DNA from 2 places in the Desulfonispora thiosulfatigenes DSM 11270 genome. Region 2 is predicted to be linked to the other one. Evidence: riboswitches for the same ligand, from Rfam matches in the RefSeq annotation. Region 2 holds a riboswitch; the other holds the start of a gene.
What was found. A riboswitch is a leader RNA that binds a small molecule or an ion and turns the genes downstream of it on or off. The one in region 2 is predicted to bind thiamine pyrophosphate.
Positions count from the first base shown of each region.

Region 1: another riboswitch for thiamine pyrophosphate. It lies ahead of B8965_RS01150 (LuxE/PaaK family acyltransferase); the one in region 2 lies ahead of thiS (sulfur carrier protein ThiS).

Region 1 is NZ_FWWT01000006.1:30,025-37,477, forward strand. Features, by position in the region: gene B8965_RS01135 (ABC transporter permease) at 1-471, opposite strand, end outside; gene B8965_RS01140 (ABC transporter ATP-binding protein) at 474-1,214, opposite strand; gene B8965_RS01145 (acyl-CoA reductase) at 1,226-2,677, opposite strand; gene B8965_RS01150 (LuxE/PaaK family acyltransferase) at 2,674-3,759, opposite strand; TPP riboswitch at 3,807-3,910, opposite strand; gene B8965_RS01155 (hypothetical protein) at 4,036-4,719, opposite strand; gene B8965_RS12570 (hypothetical protein) at 4,753-5,655, opposite strand; gene B8965_RS01160 (dynamin family protein) at 5,673-7,453, opposite strand, start outside.
Region 2 is NZ_FWWT01000013.1:156,431-163,883, forward strand. Features, by position in the region: gene B8965_RS04455 (CHAP domain-containing protein) at 111-581, shown strand; gene B8965_RS04460 (thiamine phosphate synthase) at 665-1,264, opposite strand; gene thiH (2-iminoacetate synthase ThiH) at 1,338-2,465, opposite strand; gene B8965_RS04470 (thiazole synthase) at 2,465-3,244, opposite strand; gene thiF (sulfur carrier protein ThiS adenylyltransferase ThiF) at 3,269-4,075, opposite strand; gene thiS (sulfur carrier protein ThiS) at 4,077-4,271, opposite strand; TPP riboswitch at 4,341-4,449, opposite strand; gene B8965_RS04485 (H-type lectin domain-containing protein) at 4,642-4,989, shown strand; gene B8965_RS04490 (methyl-accepting chemotaxis protein) at 5,064-7,115, opposite strand; gene B8965_RS04495 (insulinase family protein) at 7,220-7,453, opposite strand, start outside.

The DNA of each region.
Region 1 (7,453 bases), on a different contig from region 2:
CCGTGTGGCTCCCAAGATGTAAAACAAATCTTTCTTATTCGAATCAGTATACTGGATTGCAGTTACTGTATTTTCTAAAAGCGGAAAGAAACATATTAAAGCAGTGATAACTACCTTAGAAGTCATTCCAAAACCAAACCATACAATAAATAGTGGAGCTAAGGCTAATTTAGGCACTGCTTGGCTCGCAATAACATAAGGATATAAAAGCCTTCTTAAAAAATCAATTTCTCCCATTAATACCCCAAAAACAAACCCCGTAGTACAACCAATCAATAATCCTAATATTACTTCAATACTTGTATGTAGAAAATGAGACATAAAATAGCCACTTTTTAAACCATCCCATAAAACTGAAAGTATAACTGTTGGAGTCGGAAGAACAAGATCCGACATAGGTCTGGCTATAATTTCCCAGCTAATTAATAAAATTACAAAAAGTAAAAAAGAATAGTATTCAACCTTTTTCATTTTCAACCTCCACCTAGGGACTTGCGAATATCCAAGCATAAATCATTGAAATACGGCTCATATCTCATCTGAAAACTGCGTTCTTTTGGAAGATTCACTCTTAGGCTACGGATAATCTCACCTTCTGATATTATTGCTATATGGTCAGATAAGTAAACAGCTTCAGTAATATCATGAGTGATAAAAAGTACAGTCGTTTTCTCCATTTTACAAAGCTTTAATAAATCATCCTGTATTTCTTCTCTTGTAATTGCATCTAGGGCAGCAAAGGGCTCATCTAAAAATAACATGATAGGTTTTTGAATGAGAGCCCTTGCAATGGCTACTCTACTTTGCTGTCCACCAGATAACTCTGTGGGATATTTATCCTTATGGGAAATAATACCTACTAACTGGAGCAGCTCCTCTGCATAGTTTAATTCTTCCTTGCTTGGCTTTCTTTGAAGTGAAATTGGCAACAGTACATTATCAATAACGGTTTTCCATTCTAAAAGGGTCGGTGATTGAAAAACATAACCAATCTGAGATGAAGGCTTAAAAACTTCTTCCCTCTTAAGATATATTTTACCCTCGTCAGGTTTCAAAAGACCTGCTGCCAGCTTTAGTAAAGTAGTTTTTCCGCATCCGCTTTTACCCAATAGAGAGTGAAATTCCCCTTCATTAACTTGCCAGCTAACATCTTTAATTGCAAAATCAAACTCTTTGTAACAATAATGAATATTACTCAGTGTCAAAAAACTCAAGGGCTTACCTCCTAATCAACGTATAGAGCAAATTTCTCAGAATAATCCTCTGCACTATGTTCGATGTCTACTATGTTGACTAAATCACTTAAATTAAACCGTCCATCATGATGCCAACCTGATTCAGGAGAAGTCATGTTTCCAAGCGCGGTTATACGAGTAACCCCTGCTTTAGCTAATAAGTCTGAAATGGAGAAAAGTTCTTCTGGCGTTGCTGCAATACCTACTGTTTGTAAAAGAGAACGAAACGGTTCAATATATTCAATAATTTCATCAAGTTGATCTACAGCAATAATTTTAATAACTCTATTTAAACAACTAGGTATTAGTTGACTACAATCTTCTTCATAGACAACAGTCCAGTCATTTGATGAATTACTAATTATTTCTTTCATTGGTTCGTGAAGAATGCTGAGCTCTTCTCTGTTTTGCCAAGCAGCATTAGCTGTCATCTCTTCTATGGATAATTCTCTTTTAGGATACCTTTCCTCAAAACATGCCAGTTCGTAAGCAACATATCTGGCAAATTCCTTCGGAGAAACGCTTCCACCCTTTTCAACAAAGAAAAAATGAGGTGAATAGCATCCTTGTTGATCATATCGAATAATATCATTTGCCGCATCATGAGCAGCTTGAACGGCTTTTCGTGCATCTAAAGCCGCATTTGAGACCATCCCAAAACTAATTTTATGACCAAATGGGAGAAACCTAGTTGTAATAGGAATTTGTTCTCTAAGTGAAGCTAATGATTGATTACTCCCATAACCAACTACTAGGTCAGCCTTACTGAAAATCCTACTCTCACGAACTTTGTCTCCCCCTTTCCACCAAACAATTGCGACACAATCAGCTAATCTAGGTTCTATTTCTACCAATGCTTGAACAAATAACCCCGCAAATAAAGGTTCATTACTTGAAACCTTACCGATATTTCCTGATTTCACCATAAGACTAGATATAAGACTCCATATAGGAAGAGCCGGTACATTTCCCGCCCAGATATGAACTACAAGATCTTGTCCTACTGCCTTTGAAAAACCACCTTTTGGCCTAGGTTGAAAATCATCTAAAAGCATAGGATTTTCAAAATCTTCCGTCAAGAATCGATAGAGCTGCGGTTTGCGAAAGGTTTTTAAATATGACGTAAGACCTAAACGAATAATTTCCTCATTATACCCAGTAATAATAGGCAGCAGTTTTTCTGCCTTCTGCCTATAATATGAACTTTTATCGAGAAACTTTGCTATAGTTTGATCTAAAATGTTGATAATTTGGTTTACAGTAAATGATTTAAGTACAGTTCTGCTATTCTTTTTAATCATCTCTGCCACGGCAGAAAGCTGCTCCTCTGAAAGTATAGGTATTTCTATTTCCAATATTTCCCTTTCCCTTTTAAAAGTCAAAGTCTGCCATTCCAGCTTTTCTTGGAAGCTAAGGGGTAAATAGCCGGCCTTTTCTATCATAGAGATACTCCTTTCTTTGCCTGAATAAATTCCTCAACTGCAATAGAGCAACCTTTGGCTTCTGCACCTTCTGACCTGCCCAACAGAAGAAAACCATTTTCTACTTCTACCCCTATATCTTCAGTAAGAATGGTGGTCACCGAGTTAAAATTAGCTAAATCACAATGAACAAGTAAACCTTTTTCCCCTTTAGGTACATCTTGTCCTGTTATAGGGTTAATGACCCTAGTTTTTATCCAATGAGGTCCAGACTTTATTGAAGGAATTACCATGTTTCCATTATCATAAAACTGGGTACTCAGCTCCGTCATACCATACATGTTGATACAATTTTTCCTATCAACTCCAAAGCAACTCGAAAGACGGTTATAAAAGTTATCCAAATTCATCTCTCTTGATTGATTTTTAAATCCTCCTGTATCGAGAATTCTACTCTCTTTAGGCAGATTAAATACTTTTCCCATCTTTTCTAATTCATCTAATATATGTACGAAACTATAGCTTGCACCTAATAACGCACAAGGCTCTCCTGACTTTTCAAAATGTTCTAATTTTTCTATAAGATATTCTATCTTTAAACCATTATCATCAATAAAATAGGAACTATGCTCTGTTCCAAATTCCTGTAGAGCAAAAGCCAGATAATGAGCTAGAGATGAATTTGGCATCTCTTCTTCTGTCGGAAAAAGAATTCCCATGTGAATTTTTTCATTTTTTCCCATAAAGCGTTCTCTAAAATTATATTTCATGGACAAATCATATAAATACAAGTTAGGATGATAATGTTTTCCACGAATCCCTTGCGTTGTGCCACTAGTCATAAAAATCCTTTCAGCTTTATCAGGATTGATACAACTTAAGGAAAAATCTTTAAAAGCATCAACTGGCACCGGAGGAATCTGTCTCCATGTTTTCACTGTTCTTGGGGTAATTCCCTTTAGACGACAATATTTTTGATAAGGTAGATTATGCTTATAATGATAAGCATATAGATACAAAGCAAGCTCATTAAATTGCTCATCTGAAGCATGTCCTTGAACAATAAATTTACTGACATAATTAATTACTTCTTGTTCACTCATATATATATTTCCCCCTAAAAAAAATAAACACTTTGCGTAAGCAAAGTGTAATAATTTAATCACATTCCCTACGCTGGCATTACCCAACAGGTTCAATCGGTCTACGAAAACATCATACTCTCAGCCTTTTCAAGCTCCCGATATAAAATATATTGATTTTTCTTTTAATTAAGTATACTTCTTCTAATAAGTAATATCAACCTAATTTGCCATAGGCTTATCCATAATACCAAAACAAAGTATATTCTATTTTTATTTTTCCGTTTATAGAACAGCTTAAAGGCCTACTTCTTTCGCAAAATAAACTTTATTAAAATTGCCTACTTTTTTAATATTATACGCACAATATCCTGAGTTAAATAGTTCTTTTTGTTTTTCATAGTCAGTATTTAAAACAATAATTGTCTCTTCTTTCTTTAAAGAAAGGGGATTTTGTAAATCTTGATATAATATATATCTTAGTTTATTTCCATATTTTTTAGATATTTTTTTAGCTACCATATTAAGTCCAGTCAAAAACACATTTAAGCTTGGATAATTGAAAGGGGAAACTGTAGCCATGGTATAATGCCACTGGTCTCTTTCCATAACTATTTCTTGTAATTTATTAGCCATTTGTTTCTGCAAATTATTACCTCTAAAATCTGGATGGACAGCTGCTACCTCATAATGAATTACCTTTTTTAATTCTTTTTTGTCTAAATTAAGATCTAGACCTAAGTTATCTTCTTTGTCTCCCGGAACCATAGTAGCAAAATAACCGCATAAATTTCCCTCAAAAAATGTTCCTACCATAATCCCTTGACCTGTTAAAATTTCTAAAAATTCTCCTTCTGATGTAAAGGCATAAATATCAGGATTATTTAAACTATTTATAATTTCATTTTGGAGAAACATGACTTCTTGTAAATTAGATTCATTTAATAAATCAATTTTAAAGATATTTTCAATATTCTTCACCTATGTTTAACCTCTATCCTTTAAAAAAATTTTCTAGATAAATTCTGTTAAGCTTTCCTTGATTTCATTTAGCTGTTTTGCTGATACTCCACCATCTAAAGCTGACAGTAAACTTAAATAGAAGTCTTCTACCTGCTCTTTTATTTGCTTAATGAGCTTTTCAAATTCATCTTCCAGGACACTTTCATATAATGTTTGAATCCTTTTTTGTTCATTTTGTAAATATTCATCTGCCTCAACTGTGAGCACGCGACTAATTTCTTCGCTCATTAATTTGTTTTCACCTTTTTCAAAAAATGCTTTGGGATTTTTAAAATAATCCATAGCCTTTGCAAATAATCCAGATGATATATCTTTAAAAGCCACTTCAAAATCAATTTCTCTTTCATTTTTAAATTCAAAAGTAGAAAAAGATACATCTTGATTGACATCACGAATTTTTTCCCCCAGCATTATCTGATATTCTGCTGTTATTTTTTCTGCAAAGCGATCCAATCTTACCGTTGTTGCTCTCATTTCTTGGGCAAAATCAAACCCAATTTGCTCGAGTAGTTCATTAAGACAATTTCGCAAAACTTGCTTTAAATTATGACCATCATCGCGTAAGACCATCGGATTAAATGATTCTTTAAATAAATCACTAAATCGCAAAAATACTCTTTGCTTTATGTAATAAATTAACTCTTCTGTTTCTTGATCTATTTGATTTTTTAATTTTTTTGCTGTTTGCTGTGTAATAATTTCGGTTATATTTATTTTTTCAGCTTTAATATTTTCTCTTTTCTTTTGTTTAACTACAGCATCTTCATTCGTACTCTCAATTAGTTTTTCTACTAAACTATATACTCGTCTTAGTTCATTTTCAGATGCCCTTGCCGCCATATTTGCTAAATCATGTGTAATAAAATAATAAAAAGATTCCTCAAAAACTGGCATCCCCGAAATAGGAGGATCTACTTTTTCCTTTTTTCTTTTAGTGCATGTAAGCTTGATAATGAATATAAATTAGGTTTTCTAACACCATATTTTATTAAATGCTCGTGAACATATTCGATTACTTCTTCTTTTTCTTCCTCATTATTTGCTAAATCAATAGCATTTATTATGAAAAACATCTTATCTAACTGAAATGAATCCTTTACACGGCCTAGTTGAATCAAGAATTCTCGATCAGGTTTTGAAAACGCATGATTATAATACGTCACAAATAATATAGCGTCTGAATTTTTGATATAATCAAAAGCTACGCTGGTGTGACGAGCATTAATAGAATCTGCTCCTGGTGTATCAACGAGTGTAATACCCCTCTGTGTTAGCGAACAATCATAATAAAGATCAATCCATTCCACAAAACAAGACTTTTCTTCCTTAGCAACGTAATCACCAAACTCATCCATTGTTGTTTCTATTACACTTCCAAACTGTCCTTTAAACGTTTTAAACCCACGTTTAAAGGCTTGTAAAAAGGTAAAATTAGCTTTTTCAGATGCTCCTTGTTGACCAGATTTACTATCAATGTTTTCTACAATTTCTAATGCATTATTTAAGCTTTCTGCATGAAATTCAAATAATTTTAACGCATGATTTATATCCTCCAGCATTGCCACTTCTTCTTTTACTTTAATAATAACAGTACCATGCTGATATTTATTATTTACTGGTTTAATTTTATTAATAGCTGCTGTCATCGGATTTGGCGATACAGGTAAAACCCTCTCACCAATTAATGCATTTGCAAAGGAGGATTTACCTGCACTAAAAGCCCCAAACAATGCAACCGTAAAGCCCTTATTTTCTAATCTATTCCCTTTTTCCTCTAACTCACTTGCCAGCTTTTTAAAACCAGGTAAATCTTTTATTATTTGGGCCGTTTTGTTTAATTTTTCTGATGTCTGCTTCATCCTGTCAGATGATTCATCTAGGGCTAATTTATTTGGGGTGCTTACAACTTTGCTAGTTAACTCTTTATTCTTTGAATTTTTTAATGGCAGGTTACTTTTTTCCAGAATCTTTTGCACTATCATAGTTTTTCCATCGACTACTTCATATTCTTCTTCCACTATATTAAATAAATGACATCTCTCATCCTCCAGAGCCTCTGCATTACTAATTAACATTTCGATCTTTTTTCTATGAGCTTGCTCAGTTGACTCCTGCTTTTTTACCTGTTCAAAGGCAGTAATATACTGCTTAAATCCAGCTAACTTTTCAGATATCCTAGCTTCAACAGCCTCATTTTTCTCTTGTAAAGAGGTCAATATTTCATCTTTTAGCTCTTCTAAACTATTTTTCGCAAAGCTTTTAATCTCACTTACTACATCAGTTGTATAATTCATAACAGTGGTATTTGATAAAACGGCTCCTCCTTTTACCAATGAGGTTAATAATTGGCTTGAAAAATTTACATGGAAATCTTGAATCTTAGCTAATAATTCTTTATTTTCAATCCGCTTATCTTTTAAAAAGTTTACGAGAAAGTTCCGCAGATGCCACTCTACTTGTGATTTAGTTTTAATAAGGGTATCTTGATAAAAAATATCCAACCTTTTTTGCCGCTCTTCCTCTGTTTTTTGTTTTCTAAATAAAAATCCAGCCTTAAATCCTGGTTGGCACGACTCAAGATAAGACTGGGCTAATTCTCTAGTTTGAAATGACATTAAATAGGCACTATCTAAGAGTCTTTTCACTTCAGAATTAAATTCCTGTTCTGCCTTTTCTACAGCACCAATTAAAT
Region 2 (7,453 bases):
TTATCTATATTTTAATTTTGCTCAGTCTTATTTTTATACTAAAAGGGTGTTTTTCATCTAAGGAAAAAATAGAGCCATCACCTACACCCACGCCTTCAGTTCAGGAAGGTATGGATCAGTATAAGAACGTAGCTGTTTATTATAATGGGACAGAGTATACAACATCTCATGGCAAGCATTATAGTGCAGATGGCTATTATTATGGACTTAAATGGCAATGTGTAGAGTATGTGAAGCGTTTTTATTACGAAGCTAAAAAACATCCCTTACCTAATTTATTTGGTAATGCTAAGGACTTTTATGATCCCAATTTAGCTCATGGTGAATTTAATGCTGATAGAGGATTAGTGCAATATAAAAATGGAGGAAATATTGCTCCTATGCCAGATGATATCCTCGTTTTCACGCATGCAACCTATGGTCATGTTGCTATTATTACGGAAGTTGGATCAGATTATATCGAAATTATTCAACAAAATGTCGGTAATAAAACCAGAGAAAAATTTAAGTTAACAGTAAAAGGTAATAGTTATATTATAGAAGCTAAAAATCCTCCTACCGTCTGGCTCCGCAAAATCTAATATTAATTTACATAAAAAAGGCTCTCCTTAAGTAGCAGGAACCATTTCCTAGCTATAAAGGAGAGTCTTTTATAAGTTTTTCTCTATGGCAAAAGTTTATATTCATTATGTAAATTCTTTATTTTTTGATGTACATCACTTGCCTGCATAATCTCAGACATCAGAGCTGCACCTGTTGCCCCCGCCTTAAATACTTGGCTTAAATTATGAATATTTATCCCACCTAAGGCTATGACAGGAACTTGTACACGGGAAGTTATTTTTTCTAACCATTTAATTCCTCTAGGAGCTAAACCCTTTTTACAATCTGTCGGAAAAATATGACTTGCTAAAAGATAGCTTGCCCCATTTTTACTGGCTGTTAAGGCTTCTTCTAAACTATGTACTGATACTCCTATTATCCCGGTAAAATCCGTCCTATCATTCATAAAATCAGTAAAAGAAATTTGAATACCTGTAGCCTTTATTTCCCTAGCAACCTTAAGATTTTCATTAATAATTAAGGAAGTATTAGTCCCTTTTGTTATTGCTTTAACCTTTATGGCCAATTGCAACAAATCAAACGAGTTTAAATCCTTTTCGCGTAAAATAATAGAGCCTACTCCTGCTTTTACAGCTTCCTCTATAATAGGCAAAAACCTTTCGGGTGATACTAATTTTCGATTAGTTATGAAATAAATCATCTTTTCATCCTATTCTTAAATTTACAATTATTTAACCGCTTAAACATACTATTATATACTTTCTTACTCTTCTCTAATAATTAGACAAAGCCTCATCAGCAAGGGGCATCCAGTCTTTAAAGATTGGTTGATAACCTCTAGCTAAAATTGCATCTCTCATTTCCTCAACATTCCTATTATCAGCAATTTCAAACTGAGGGTCTTGATGTTCTTCTGTTGTATGACCTCCAACCTCTGTACTAACCCCCGCAGACATTTTTGTTACCCCAAGGGATAAAATATTATTTCTAAATTCTGCACTTTCTCTAGTTGAAATTGTTATACCTGCTCGTGGAATAAATAATCTATATGCAAACATTATTTGTAATAAACTAGGGTCATCAACATGATAAACTTCATCAAAAACTCCAACATGAGGTCTAATTCTAGGTGGAGAAATACTTATATCTACTTCTGGGTATTTATTTTGCAGATAATCAGCATGAAGTCCCGTTATAAAAGCTTCTTTACGCCATTTATTAAGGCCTAGTAATGCTCCAATATTAACTGTTCTCATTCCTGCCTTACAAGCTCTTTCGGGTGCATCAATTCTAAAGCGATAATTCTTTTTCTCTCCACTTAAGTGCACCTTATCATAAATTTCTTCATTATATACCTCTTGATAAATAGTAAAACCATCAACACCAGCATTTACTACCTTTTTATATTCATCTTGAGTTAACGCATAAATTTCAATTGAAATAGATGTAAAATATTTCTTTAATACTTGAACTGAATCAACGATATACTCAACAGGCGTTATTTCTCTAGATCCCCCTGTTAAGATTAAAATATGTTGTAAACCAGTTTTAGCTATAGCAGCAGCTTCAATCTCTATTTCCTCCATACTTAACCTTTTTCTGAAAATATGGTTTTCTGCATTATATGTACAATATACACAGCGATTAGTACAATAATTAGATAAATACATCGGTGTAAATAATAAAATGCTTTTACCGAAGTGTTGCTGAGTTAGTCTTTGTGCTTTTCTAGCCATTGGCTCTAAGAATTTACTGGCCTGTGGTGATAAAAGAGTTAGTAAATCCCATTGATCTAATCTATCTTTATTTAAAGATCTTAAAACATCATTTTCAGTAACCTTTTCAAAAAATTCCTCAACTTCAAAATCCTTATATTTTTCATAAACATTATAAAAACTCATTAGCAAGCACCTTCATTCAAAAATCCTGTTAGAGGCGAAGATGCACTTGCAAAATGTCTTTCAGGTCCAAATTTTGAAAGATACGCCATGCGACCAGCTTTTACTGCCATGGAAAAGGCTTCTGCCATTTGAATTGGGTCACTACTAGTGGCAATTGCCGTATTTACTAGAACTGCCCCTGCTCCCATTTCCATTGCTTCAGCTGCTTCAGAAGGTTTGCCGATACCAGCATCAACGATAATTGGCACATCTTTAATTTCATCGATCATAATTTGTACTAATTCTTTAGTTCTAATTCCTCTATTAGTTCCAATTGGAGAACCTAGTGGCATCACAGCTGCAGCTCCTGCTTCTACCATTCTTTTAGCTGCCATTAAATCTGGGCTCATATAAGGAAGAACGATAAAGCCTTCTTTTGCTAATATTTCTGTTGCTTTAGTTGTTTCATAATTATCTGGTAATAAATATTTACTATCAGAAATAACCTCTATTTTAATCCAATTACCACACCCAGAAGCTCTTGCAAGTCTTGCTATTCTTACTGCTTCCTCAGCATTTCTAGCTCCTGATGTATTAGGAAGAAAGATACATTGCTTTGGGATAAAGTCTAAAATATTTTCTTCTTTAGAATTAATATCTACTCTTCTTAAAGCCATGGTAATTACTTTACTACCACTTTTTTGAATTGCATCATACATAATTCTATGATTTGGATACTTTCCAGTACCTATTAATAATCTATTATCTAAACTGTGTCCACCTATATTTAATTTATCCATTATTATCACTCCAATTTTCATTTTTTAAACTTCTGTTTCACCTAAAATAATTCTTAAAACTGTATTTGCTTGATGATTTGCTGCTATAGCAACCCTAGGGGCCATTAGCCCGCAACCCATCTGTACTTCTGAAAAATCATCACCAATTAAATAAAAGTTATCTCTAATTTTTTTGGTTTTAATTGTATTATTAGAAAAATATCCTGCCATACCTGAAGCTGCCACAATTATTTTTTCTTTATCTTTTGTTAATACTGTATTTACTAAATTTGCTTTACTTTCTGGATTGTCTAAAGCTTCTACAATAATCTCTACTTCTTTAAAACAATCTATGAGGTTATCTTGATCTAAAAATATGTCTTTTGTCTCTATTTTTACAAAGGGATTTATCTCTTTAATTAATTCTTCTAAAGCTTTTGTTTTCATCATCCCTATATGTCTGGTAAAATATTGTTGTCTATTTAAATTACTTGGTTCGACTCGGTCAAAGTCAACCAAGATTAATTTACCGATACCTAGTCTAGCAAGAGAAATTGCTACATTAGAACCGAGTCCCCCTAGTCCTGCTATTCCTACAATGGATTTTTTTACTTTAGCATGAACTCCTGGGGTGTGCCTGGCTACTAAAAGTGCTTCTAATTCTTCTTTACTAGGTATCTGGCCTTTTTTTATAAATGTTATCCTATCATCTTGATTTAATATCCTATCTTTAGTTATAGGGGCTCCATTTAAAACAATGATATTTGTGTCTTTTTTCACAATGTCCTTTAATTCAAATAAAGATGTGCCCTCTTTTATTTCTTTAGGATTTTCATTAACATATACCTTCATCCTAACCTCCCCCCATGAACGTAACAATTTCTACCTTGTCATCTTGATTAAGCTTTGTTTCAGCATATTTATCTTTAGGTATAATCTCTAAATTTATTTCAATAATTACCTTGTCTTCTTTGATATCTAGTTTGCACAACATTTCACTAACGCTTATTCCTACTTCAAGATAACTTTCTTGTCCATTAATTTTCATTTTATCGCCTCCTTTTTCTTAAATAAAAAAAATGCAAACCCCTAAGGATTTGCATTAATATTAAAAATAAAATTAATCGCTGAACATCCCTACGTTGGTACTAACCAAATCAGGTTCGAAGGGTAAGAGATAACATCTCACTTTCAGCCTATCAGTATAGGTTCCCCTTGTTCCGTAAATATTTAATTACTCATAGTATAATGAATATTTTAATAAATGTAAAGAGTATTTCAAATTATCTTTATATTAATGTCAATTATTAATATCCTTACCTTTATAGCCGCTTTTCTTATTAATACAGTAACCAAAACTAATCACGAGAATATGATAAATTATAACCACGAAAAGTTAATTTGAAAGGAGTAGTTTAATGTATAATAGTCAAAATTATATGTATAATCAAATGCCAATGATGAGTCAACAGCAACCTCAACAGCAATTTAACCCATTTAATCCATTTTTCCCGTTTCCACAAAATAGATCTGTTATAGATGCCGGATCTGCTGTAAAAAATCGTACTGGAGAATTAAATATCAGGTTTAATCGTAGATTTTCAAGCCCTCCAATAGTAATTGTAACTTCCTATTGGAAAGGTCAAGGAAGTCAAGTATCATTTGTAGATACCGTTACAAGAGTAAATCGTAATGGTTTTACCGTGGTTAGCGATAATGCTGCTAGTAATTATTATGTGAATTGGGTAGCTGTTTTACCAGAGTAAGAGTAAGAAAAGGGCCGTCTCGACTTAAATCAAAAAGCCGAGACGCTTTTTTTATTTGTTCAGGTTATATATCTTTATTTCAGTTTAAACTTTTGCACTACTGCATTTAATTCTTCGGCAATTTTTACTTGATGGAGAGCCGAATCTGCAATATTATCAATTGCTGTGGTAGTTTCATTAATACTCATTGCAATTTGCTGGGTACCTGCCGAAGTTCCTTCTGCTGTTGCCGATACAGCTTCCATAGCTATAGATATTTCTTCACTAGATCTCTTGATACTTTCCATGCTAATGCTCATTTCTTCTGACAATGTCCATAACTCTTCTGCATCTTCAGAATATTGTGAGCCAAATTGTAGCATTTTTTCATAATCTTCATTTACTTTAGTATCAATAAACTCTAAAATTCCTTCAGAGTTCTCTGCTAAATTATAAAAAGAACTTTGTACTTGAGTGGTAATAGATTGGATATCCTGAACAGTATGTGCTGATTGTTCAGCCAGTTTACGTACTTCGTCTGCGACTACGGCAAATCCTCTACCCTGATCTCCAGCCCTAGCTGCTTCAATTGCTGCATTTAAAGCTAATAAATTAGTTTGAGCTGCAATATCTGAAATAACCATTGCCATTTTACTAATTTCTTCTACTACCTTTCCTTGTTCTAAGGCTTCTTGAATACTTGCTTGTTTTTCAGCATACATAGCCTTTTCTGTTTTTTGAGCATCTTCAATTTGTACTTTAATTACTTCTGCCCTCTGGGCTATTTTTTTACTTGCTTCACTTACGTCTTTAGACTTTTGACTTACTTTCCTGGTTGAATCAGCTACTTCTTGACTAGATGCTGTTATTTCTTCTGTGCTTGCACTTGACTCCTCCGTACTTGAAGCAATTTCTTGTGTTCCAATATCAATAGTTGTGGCTTTAGCCTTTATTTCATCTAATGTTCCTGAAAGTTCTTGACTATAGACATTTAAGGTCGAAGCACCATTTATTACCTTATCTATTACCTCTCTTAAATTAGAAAGCATAGTATTGCATGACCTACTTAACCTTCCTAATTCATCATTTGAGGTAATTTCTAATTCTTTAATACTCAAGTTTCCTTGGGCTATTTCCTGGGAAAATTTCATTAGCTTTTTAATTGGTTTAATTATTATTGAACAGACTACAAAAAATAATACACCTACTAAAACTAATAGAGCTATCAATCCTTGCGTGATACTTCTATTAACCATTTTTTTAATTGGACCTGTAATCACGCTTTTTGGGGTCATTATTCCTACCGACCATTTTGCAGATTTTACAGGTGAATAAAATACACAATAATCTTCATTTTCAAAATTAATTTCCTTCCAGCCAAATTCACCACTAATCATTTCCCTCGCAACTACCCCTACATCTCCTTCACGCTCAGTAGCATTTGCCTTCATGACTAATTCTTCATCTGGGTGAGCTAAGTAGCAACCTTCTTTATCTAATAAATAGGCATACCCATCACCTGTTTCTAATTTAGCTAAAACATCATTAATGGAATCTAAGCTAATATCAATAACCAATAATCCTAGAAAATTCCCACTATTATCATTTACAGGAGTAGTAATTGATAAAACTAAACCTCCTGTGATTAGATCCGTATATGGCTTAGTATAACAAAGTCCTTTTTCACTTTTTCCTTCCACATACCAGCTTCTTTTATCATTACGAAAATCTTCTGGTTGAATAAACTGGGTGGCATCAAAATAATTTTGACTTTTTTCCGATGCAAAGTAAATCGTTAAAATATTTTCATCTTCATCCGTTATTGTTTTGATATCTTTGTAAAATTCCTGATACTCAGGTCGATTTAAATATGTCGCTAAATCTCTTGACTCTGTAATGGCAGCAAAATTCTTAACAGAATCAGTTTTTGCTACATTATGTAGGACATATCCATACATATTTAAGTAATCATTCATTTCTGATGCAGTTCGTTTAGCCATTTCAATACCTGTGTTTTGTATGCCTTCTGCTCCTACTTTATTAATGGTATAAGCATTTGTGGCAATAATGATCGATAATCCTAGTAAAATTAAAACAATTGTTGGCACTAAAATTTTAATTGCTAGTGAATTTTTTAAACGATTCATAAATTTCCCTCCACACAATATTGCAAATATTTATGTATATATTCTTTATATTTTTAACAATTCCTCTCTTAAAATAATTCTTTTATGCATTTAATAAATTATCCTTATAAATTTATGTTCATTATTTGCCCAAAATATTCTTGATTGTCCTTAATTACCTTTTCATTACCTACAATACAGTGATAATCATCTTCTAAAACCTTTTTAAGTAGAGGTACTAACTCCCGGATTTTTTTCTCGTTTGTATCCAATATTTGTTTTCTATTTTCTTGTACATCTTTATAACTACAATTAACTAAATGATTCATAGCCGAAAGCCTAGACTGTTCATAGGGACT